3 regions of the Pseudomonas sp. TH39(2020) genome follow, and region 2 is predicted to be linked to each of the others. Evidence: predicted binding sites of a transcription regulator. Region 2 holds the regulator's gene; each other region holds the start of a gene.
The links. The regulator sigma-54, encoded in region 2, starts transcription at its own class of promoters, with help from an activator protein. The targets are predictions, from matches to a motif close to ANTGGCATNNANNTTGCTNT.
Positions count from the first base shown of each region.

Region 1: a site for sigma-54 is predicted at 1,512-1,531, ahead of JFU47_RS25105 (flagellar basal body rod protein FlgF). Genes of this name have one in related genera too.
Region 3: a site for sigma-54 is predicted at 1,563-1,582, ahead of JFU47_RS31690 (DNA translocase FtsK). Genes of this name have one in related genera too.

Region 1 covers NZ_JAEKFF010000007.1:1,018,550-1,021,724, forward strand. The annotation lists gene JFU47_RS25100 (sigma-54-dependent transcriptional regulator) at 1-1,220, shown strand, start outside; gene JFU47_RS25105 (flagellar basal body rod protein FlgF) at 1,586-2,326, shown strand; gene flgG (flagellar basal-body rod protein FlgG) at 2,372-3,157, shown strand.
Region 2 covers NZ_JAEKFF010000006.1:1,107,285-1,110,459, reverse strand. The annotation lists gene rapZ (RNase adapter RapZ) at 1-296, opposite strand, end outside; gene ptsN (PTS IIA-like nitrogen regulatory protein PtsN) at 299-763, opposite strand; gene hpf (ribosome hibernation-promoting factor, HPF/YfiA family) at 776-1,084, opposite strand; gene JFU47_RS13100 (RNA polymerase factor sigma-54) at 1,159-2,652, opposite strand; gene lptB (LPS export ABC transporter ATP-binding protein) at 2,837-3,175, opposite strand, start outside.
Region 3 covers NZ_JAEKFF010000008.1:733,461-736,635, reverse strand. The annotation lists gene aat (leucyl/phenylalanyl-tRNA--protein transferase) at 1-488, opposite strand, end outside; gene trxB (thioredoxin-disulfide reductase) at 553-1,512, opposite strand; gene JFU47_RS31690 (DNA translocase FtsK) at 1,820-3,175, shown strand, end outside.

The DNA of each region.
Region 1 (3,175 bases), on a different contig from region 2:
GCGTGCGGGTAGACGAGGTGCCGGGGATTCCGCTGTCGCGTTATGCGGAGGATTTCGACTTGCCAGAACTGGTGCGCGCCAACAAGTCGCGGATCAACGGGTTGCGGGTGAAGGTGAAGGGCGACGTGTTTCTCGCCGACATCGCGCCGCTGCAATCAGAGCATGACGACAGCGAAGCCATGGCTGGCGCGGTTCTCACGCTGCACCGCGCCGACCGGGTAGGTGAGCGCATCTATAACGTGCGCAAGCAGGAGCTGCGAGGTTTCGACAGCATTTTCCAAAGCTCGAAGGTGATGGCCGCGGTGGTTCGCGAAGCCCGACGCATGGCGCCGCTGGATGCGCCGCTATTAATAGAAGGTGAAACCGGGACGGGTAAAGAGTTGTTGGCGCGCGCCTGCCACCTGGCGAGTCCGCGTGGGCAGTCACCGTTGATGGCGCTCAACTGCGCCGGCCTGCCGGAATCCATGGCTGAGACGGAGCTGTTCGGCTACGGCCCCGGCGCTTTCGAAGGGGCGCGGGCCGAAGGCAAACTCGGTCTGCTGGAGCTGACGGCGGGCGGTACGCTGTTTCTCGATGGTGTCGGGGAAATGAGCCCGCGTTTACAGGTGAAATTGCTGCGTTTCCTGCAGGACGGTTGCTTCCGTCGTGTGGGCAGCGATGAAGAGGTTTATCTGGATGTGCGGGTGATTTGCGCGACGCAGGTCGATCTGTCCGAGTTGTGCGCGCGCGGTGAGTTTCGCCAGGATTTGTATCACCGCTTGAACGTGCTTTCACTGCACATCCCGCCACTGCGCGAATGCCTCGATGGTTTGACGCCGCTGGTAGAACACTTCCTCGATCAGGCCAGTCGGCAGATCGGTTGCCCGCTGCCGAAACTGGCGCCGGCGGCGATGGAGCGGCTCAGTCACTACCATTGGCCGGGCAATGTTCGGCAATTGGAAAATGTGTTGTTCCAGGCGGTTTCCTTGTGCGAAGGCGGGACCGTCAAGGCCGAACATATTCGCCTGCCGGACTACGGCGTGCGTCAGCCACTTGGCGATTTCTCGCTCGAGGGCGGGCTGGACGAAATTGTCGGGCGTTTCGAGAAAGCGGTGCTTGAGCGCTTGTATTCGGAACATCCGAGCAGCCGGCAGTTGGGCAAGCGGCTGGGGGTTTCGCATACGACCATTGCCAATAAGTTGCGAGAGTATGAGGTTGGTAAAGAACCCGGCAACACATAGGTCCCTGTAGCAGCTGCCGAGCTTGCGAGGCTGCGTTCGGCTGCGCAGCAGTCGTGAATTCAGGCGCCGCATTGTTTCAGGATGACCGCGCGCGCCGGGTTTACGACTGCTGCGCAGCCGAACGCAGCCTCGCAAGCTCGACAGCTGCTACAACAACGCGTTGAGCCTAAGAGTCGGCACTTGCCGCGAAGCGGCATAACACCGCCGGTTTTTCGTCTTCGACACAATCCTCCAAACCCTCCTGAACCCCTCAAGTCCTTTGTTTGCCGGGCCCTGCGCCGCCAGAAAAAAGTTGGTCTGCAAATTGCTTGTGGCTCAGCAGTACAGCAGTGGGCGGCAAACGTCCGGCATGCAGAGGAAAGAGCGTGGACAAGTACCTTTATGTGGCAATGACCGGCGCCAGCCAGAATGCACTGGCGCAGAAGGCTCATGCCAACAACCTGGCGAACATCTCCACCAACGGCTTCCAGAAAGACCTGGAACAGGCTCGTTCGATACCGGTGTTCGGCGACAGCTTTCCGGCGCGTGCGTTTGCCCTGTCCGAACGTCCGGCCACCGACTTCTCTCCGGGCGCCTTGGTTCAAACCGGTCGCGACCTCGATGTCGCGGTGCAAGGCAATGGCTGGATCGCCGTGCAGAACCCTGACGGCGGCGAAAGCTACGTGCGCACCGGTAGCCTGAATGTCGACGCCCTGGGCGTGCTGCGGGCCGGCAACGGTATGCCGGTGATGGGCAATGGCGGGCCGATTGCCGTGCCGCCCGAGCAGCAAATCGAAGTGGGCGAGGACGGCACTATCAGCATTCGTGCGATGGGCGAAGGTCCTCGCGTGATGGCGGAAGTCGACCGCATCAAACTGGTCAACCCAGACTTCAAGAACATGACCAAAGGCCTGGACGGTTCGATTCACACCAAGGACGGCAAGCCGGCGCAAGCCGATGCCGACGTCAAACTGGTGTCCGGTTTCCTTGAGTCGAGCAACGTCAACGCCGTGGAAGAGATGACTTCGGTGCTGGCCCTGGCCAAGCAGTTCGAGCTGCACATCAAGATGATGAACACCGCCAAAGACGATGACCAGGCCATGGCTCGGGTCTTGCAGATCAGCTAATTATCAGAACGTAGCGCCGTAAAACAGGCGCACGAGGAGAATCGAATGCTTCCGGCTCTATGGGTTGCCAAAACAGGTCTGTCCGCCCAGGACACCAACCTGACGACCATTTCCAACAACCTGGCCAACGTGTCGACCACGGGTTTCAAACGTGACCGCGCCGAGTTCCAGGACTTGCTCTACCAGATCAAACGCCAGCCAGGCGCCCAGTCGACCCAGGACAGCGAACTGCCGTCGGGTCTGCAAGTGGGTACCGGTGTGCGCATTGTCGGCACCCAGAAAAACTTCACCGCCGGTAGCCTGCAAACCACCGAGCAGCCGTTGGACATGGCCATCGACGGTCGCGGTTTCTTCCAGATTCTGCAGCCGGACGGCACGACGTCCTACACCCGTGACGGTACGTTCCACCTGGACTCCAACGGTCAGATCGTGAACGCCAGCGGCTTCGCCCTGGAACCGGCCATCGTCATCCCGAACGATGCCCAGACCTTCACGGTCGGTCGCGACGGCACCGTGTCCATCACCGTTGCCGGCAACCCGGCATCCCAGGTGATCGGCAACCTGCAAACCGCTGACTTCATCAACCCGGCCGGTCTGCAGGCAGTAGGCAACAACCTGTTCCTGGAAACTGCTGCCAGCGGCGCGCCGCAAGTCGGTACCCCGGGCCTGGCCGGTTTCGGCACCACGCTGCAGAACACTCTGGAAACCTCGAACGTCAGCACCGTTGAAGAGATGGTCAACATGATCACCACTCAGCGCGCTTACGAGATGAACTCCAAGGTGATCTCCACCGCCGACCAGATGCTCTCGTTCGTAACGCAGAATCTGTAACCAAGTCTATGAGGCGGC
Region 2 (3,175 bases):
TTGAGCAAGGTTTCTTCGTCGGCGTCCAGATAAAGCACATCACACTGGATATGCCGGCTGCGCACTTCTTCCAGCAGTTCGGGAAACCGCGACAAGTGACTCGGCAAGTTACGCGCATCAATCGATACGGCAACCAGCGGTTGCGCCAGCTCGGTGTGAATTAACGCGCGTTCGGCCAGTTCCGGCAGCAGACCGGCGGGCAGGTTGTCGATGCAGTAGTAGCCGTTGTCCTCGAGAACATCGAGTGCGGTACTTTTACCTGAGCCGGAGCGGCCACTGACGATGATCAAGCGCATGGTTAATGACCGTTTTGCTCGTCCAGGACAACCTGATACAAGGCTTCATTGCTCGGGGCGCTGCGCAGTTTTTCGCGCACTTCCTTGCGGTCGAGCATGCTGGCGATCTGGCGCAGTAACTCCAGGTGCGCATCGGTAGCGGCTTCCGGGACCAGCAAAACGAACAGCAGGTCAACCGGGGCGCCGTCGATGGCGTCGAAATCAATGGGTGCATCAAGGTGCATCAGGGCGCTGATGGGCGAGGTGCAGCCCTTCAGGCGGCAGTGGGGAATGGCGATGCCGTTGCCAAAACCGGTTGAGCCGAGTTTTTCACGGGCAATCAGAGCCTCGAAGACATCTTGCATCTCCAGATCCGGCACTTCTTTGTGGATAAGGTTGGCAATTTGCTCGAGGGCTTTCTTTTTACTGCCGCCCGGCACGTTCACGAGGGAACGGCCGGGGGTCAGGATGCTTTCAAGTCGGATCATGGGTTGGGAGTGTTAACGACCGGTCGCGCCCTGGAGGAGGCTTTGGGTCTTTTCCTTATGCTTTTTGAGTTGTTTATCCAGCTTGTCGGTCAGTGCGTCGATCGCCGCGTACATATCGGTATGCTCCGCGTTTGCGACCACTTCATTGCCGGGAATATGCAGCGTGGCTTCGATTTTCTGCTTGAGCTTTTCGACCGTCATCGTGACCTGCACGTTGGTGATCTTGTCGAAATGCCTCTCTAATCGTTCGAGTTTTTCGCCGATGTAGGTGCGAAGAGGTTCGGTCACTTCCAGTTGGTGTCCACTGATGTTGACTTGCATACAGCTTCTCCTTCGTTGCCAGTGCATAAAGCGGCAGGCAGAAATGCCTGCCACTGGAACGCTGTGGCGTGGCTCTACATCAACCGCTTGCGTTCGCTCGAAGGCGCGATCCCTAGAGATTCGCGGTACTTGGCGACGGTGCGGCGAGCCACCTGAATGCCTTGTGCCTCCAGTAAACCAGCGATCTTGCTGTCACTCAACGGCTTTTTCTGATTTTCCGCGGCAACCAGTTTTTTGATGATCGCGCGGATCGCCGTGGACGAGCATTCACCGCCCTCAGAGGTGCTGACGTGGCTGGAGAAAAAGTATTTCAGTTCATATATGCCCCGTGGGGTATGCATGAATTTCTGCGTGGTCACCCGTGAAATCGTCGACTCGTGCATGCCCACCGCTTCGGCGATGTCATGCAGGACCAGCGGTTTCATGGCTTCGTCGCCGTATTCAAGAAAGCCGCGCTGATGCTCGACGATCTGAGTGGCTACTTTCATCAGGGTTTCGTTGCGGCTTTGCAGGCTCTTGATGAACCAGCGGGCCTCTTGCAACTGATTGCGCATGAAGGTGTTATCGGCGCTGGTGTCGGCGCGGCGCACGAAACCGGCGTATTGAGCGTTGACCCGCAGTCGTGGCACGGATTCCTGGTTCAGCTCCACCAGCCAGCGCTCGTTGTCCTTGCGTACGATCACGTCGGGAACGACGTATTCGGCTTCGCTGGACTCGATTTGCGAGCCTGGGCGCGGGTTGAGGCTCTGCACCAGTTCAATTACTTGGCGCAGTTCATCTTCCTTGAGCTTCATGCGACGCATCAGCTGGCTGTAATCGCGGCTGCCGAGCAGGTCGATGTAATCGGTGACCAGGCGTTTGGCCTCGACCAGCCAAGGCGTCTTGGCGGGCAACTGGCGCAATTGCAGCAGCAGGCATTCGCCCAGGTTGCGGGCGCCGATGCCAGCGGGTTCGAATTGCTGGATGCGGTGCAGGACGGCTTCGATTTCGTCCAGTTCGATGTCCAGTTCCGGGTCGAAGGCTTCGAGAATCTCCTCGAGGGTTTCGTCCAGGTAGCCCTGATTGTTGATGCAGTCGATCAGGGTCACGGCGATCAGGCGATCGGTGTCGGACATAGGGGCCAGGTTCAGTTGCCACAGCAGGTGGCTTTGCAGGCTTTCGCCGGCCGATGTCCGGGTGGTGAAGTCCCACTCGTCGTCATCGTTGCTCGGCAGGCTGCTGGCGCTGGTCTGGTAGACGTCTTCCCACGCGGTATCGACGGGCAGTTCGTTGGGGATGCGCTCGTTCCAGTCGCCTTCCTCGAGGTTATCAACCGTCGGGGCGGTTTCCTGGTAGGAGGGTTCCTGAATGTCGGCGTTAGGTTGCTGTTCGGCTTTGTCGGCCAAGGGGTCGGCGTTATCGAAGTCGTCGCCTTCTTCCTGGCGTTCGAGCATCGGATTGGACTCCAGGGCCTCCTGGATTTCCTGTTGCAGGTCCAGGGTCGACAATTGGAGCAGGCGGATGGCCTGTTGCAGCTGCGGTGTCATCGTCAGCTGCTGGCCCATTCTCAAGACTAGCGATGGTTTCATGGCAGGGGCTTAACACCTTATTCGCCGGCGCACATGCGCCATCCACTACAGGGCGCCGGAGCGCCAAACATAAGCAAATTATATGCCCGAAACTGCAGCGTTTGCCTAGAGCGCTGTAACAATAAAAAAATGTTGATTTTTTATCGAGACAAGCGCCCGAGCAACCAGCCAGACACCTCAGTGCTTACAGGCGGAACTCATGGCCCAGATACACTTCCTTGACCAGGTCGTTGGCCAGGATGGTGGCAGAGTCACCTTCGGCGATCAGCTGGCCATCGTTGACGATGTAGGCGGTTTCGCAGATATCCAGGGTTTCACGGACGTTGTGGTCAGTGATCAGCACACCAATGCCCTTGGCCTTGAGGTGATAGATGATCTGCTTGATGTCGCCCACCGAAATCGGGTCCACGCCGGCGAACGGTTCGTCGAGCAGGATGAACTTCGGGTTGGTAGCCAGTGCCCGGGCGATTTCCACACGGCGGCGTTCGCCACCGGACAGGCTCATCCCGAGGTTGTCGCGGAT
Region 3 (3,175 bases), on a different contig from region 2:
GCGCGGCTGAACATGGACTCGCCGAAAAACAGCTGACCCATCGCCAGGCCATAGAGCCCGCCGACCAGTTCGCCCTGGTCCCAGACTTCCACCGAATGGGCGTAGCCACGCCTGTGCAGCTCGAGGTAGGCGTTCTGCATGGCTTCTGTGATCCAGGTGCCGTCGGCGTAATCCCGAGGTGCGGCGCAAGCGCGGATGACCGCGGCAAAATCCTGATCAAAGGTCACTTGATAGCGTTGCTGGCGCAGCAATTTGTTCAGGCTGCGCGAGACGTGCAGTTCGTCGGGAAACAGTACGGTGCGTGGATCCGGCGACCACCAGAGAATCGGCTGGCCTTCCGAGAACCACGGAAAACAGCCGTGGCGATAGGCCTGAATCAGACGATCGGCGGACAGATCCCCGCCCGCGGCCAACAGCCCGTTGGGATCGCGCATGGCTTTTTCCAGGGGCGGGAAGGTCAGGGTGTTGCGTTGTAACCAAGTCAGCATGGCATCCGGGCTTGCAGAAGGGGAGGGCGGTGGTGGGCGGGTGGGCCCACCGTGAAGTGTGCCGTCAAACGACTGGAATGTCGTCGAGATACTTCTCGGCGTCCAGCGCAGCCATGCAGCCGGCCCCGGCAGACGTCACGGCCTGGCGGTAAACGTGATCGGCCACGTCACCGGCGGCAAACACGCCTGCGATTTCGGTGCTGGTAGCATCGCCTTCGCTGCCACCCTTGACCAGCAGATAGCCGTCACGCATTTTCAGCTGACCCTCGAACAGGTCGGTGTTGGGTTTGTGGCCAATAGCGATGAACACGCCAGTCAGCGGCAATTCACTGGTTTCGCCACTGTGGCTGTCCCGCAGGCGGGCGCCGGTCACACCGCTGGCATCACCCAGCACTTCATCCAGATTCTGGTTCCAGTGCAGGCGGATATTGCCTTTGGCGGCTTTTTCGAAGAGCTTGTCCTGAAGAATTTTCTCCGAGCGCAACTTGTCGCGGCGGTGAATCAGGTGAACTTCCTTGGCGATGTTTGACAGGTACAGCGCTTCTTCAACTGCCGTGTTGCCGCCGCCAACGACTGCGACCACCTGATTGCGGTAGAAGAAACCGTCGCACGTCGCGCAGGCCGACACCCCTTTGCCGGCAAATGTCTCTTCCGATGGCAGCCCCAGGTATTGCGCCGAGGCGCCGGTGGCGATGATCAGCGCATCACAGGTGTAAGTGCCGCTGTCGCCGATGAGTTCAAATGGGCGCTGTTGCAACTTGGCAGTGTGGATGTGGTCGTAAACGATCTCTGTGTGAAAACGCTCGGCGTGTTTTTGCATGCGTTCCATCAGCACCGGGCCGGTGAGGCCTTCGACATCACCGGGCCAGTTGTCGACTTCGACGGTGGTGGTGAGCTGGCCACCTGCCTGTATGCCGGTAATGACAACGGGATTGAGGTTGGCGCGGGCGGCATAAACGGCAGCGCTGTAACCGGCAGGGCCGGAACCCAGAATGATCAGGCGGGAATGCTTCGCTTCGCTCATAAAAACACCTCATAAGCCTTTGTCACAAAAGAGAATGCATGCTCAAATTGAACCGCACGTAATGTGCTGTTGGCTATGCTACACCTTGGGTTTCAAGCATGGCATCGGACGAACAAACCCGTACAATGCCTGCCTGTAACAGCGTTTGTAATAAAATGAGCGCGACACGCCGTGTTTATAAAAACCGGAGCGTAGTGTTAAAAGTAGTCCCAGTTACACCTGTTAACTTTTTTACCTGCCTGGATTGGGCAGTTTTTTATAGTCATTCAACAGATGGACGCGCCATAGGCGCAGGAAAAGAAGCGTTTTGAAGAAATCCACCGCAGCACCTAAACCAGCCGTCGTTCCGCTCTGGCGCCAGCAACTGCACTACCGACTCAAGGAAGGTGCATTGATCGCCATCGGCGGCTTGTGCCTGTTCCTGATGATGGCCTTGTTGACCTACGGCAAGGACGATCCGGGCTGGAGCCATAACAGCAAAATCGACGATGTGCAGAACTTCGGCGGACCGGTAGGCTCCTACAGCGCCGATATCCTGTTCATGGTGTTGGGTTACTTCGCCTACATCTTCCCGCTGTTGCTGGCGATCAAGGCTTTTCAAATCTTCCGTCAACGCCACGAGCAGTGGGAGTGGAGCGGCTGGCTGTTCTCCTGGCGCCTGATCGGCCTGGTGTTTCTGGTGCTCTCGGGCGCGGCACTGGCCCATATCCATTTCCACGCTGCGACCGGTCTGCCGGCCGGCGCTGGCGGCGCGTTAGGCGAAAGCCTCGGCGACCTGGCCAGGAACGCCCTGAATATCCAGGGCAGTACGCTGTTGTTCATCGCGTTGTTCCTGTTTGGCCTGACAGTGTTCACCGACCTGTCGTGGTTCAAAGTGATGGACCTCACCGGCAAGATCACCCTCGACCTGCTCGAATTGTTCCAGGGCGCGGCCAATCGCTGGTGGGCCGCCCGTGTCGAGCGCAAACAGCTGGTTGCGCAGTTGCGTGAAGTCGACGACCGCGTCCATGACGTAGTGGCGCCGACCGTCACCGACAAACGCGAGCAAGCCAAGGTCAAGGAGCGCCTGATCGAACGTGAGCAGGCCCTGAGCAAACACATGTCGGACCGCGAGAAGCAGGTGCCGCCGGTGATTGCCCCGGCGCCGCCCAAGCCAGCGGCGCCCAGCAAGCGCGTGGAAAAAGAGAAACAGGCGCCGTTGTTCGTTGACAGCGCCGTCGAAGGCACCTTGCCGCCGATCTCGATTCTCGACCCGGCAGAAAAGAAACAACTCAATTATTCGCCTGAATCCCTGGCGGCGGTCGGCCACTTGCTGGAAATCAAGCTCAAGGAATTCGGCGTCGAGGTTTCGGTGGATTCGATTCACCCGGGCCCGGTGATTACCCGTTACGAAATCCAGCCAGCGGCGGGCGTCAAGGTCAGCCGCATCTCCAACCTGGCGAAAGACTTGGCACGTTCCCTGGCCGTGACCAGCGTGCGCGTGGTGGAAGTGATTCCGGGCAAGACCACCGTTGGTATCGAGATCCCTAACGAAGACCGCCAGATCGTGCGCTTCTCCGAAGTGCTGTCGACCCCCGAGTACGACAACTTCAAGTCGCCGGTTACTTTGGCTCTGGGCCACGACATCGGCGGCAAGCCGGTCATCACCGACCTGGCGAAAATG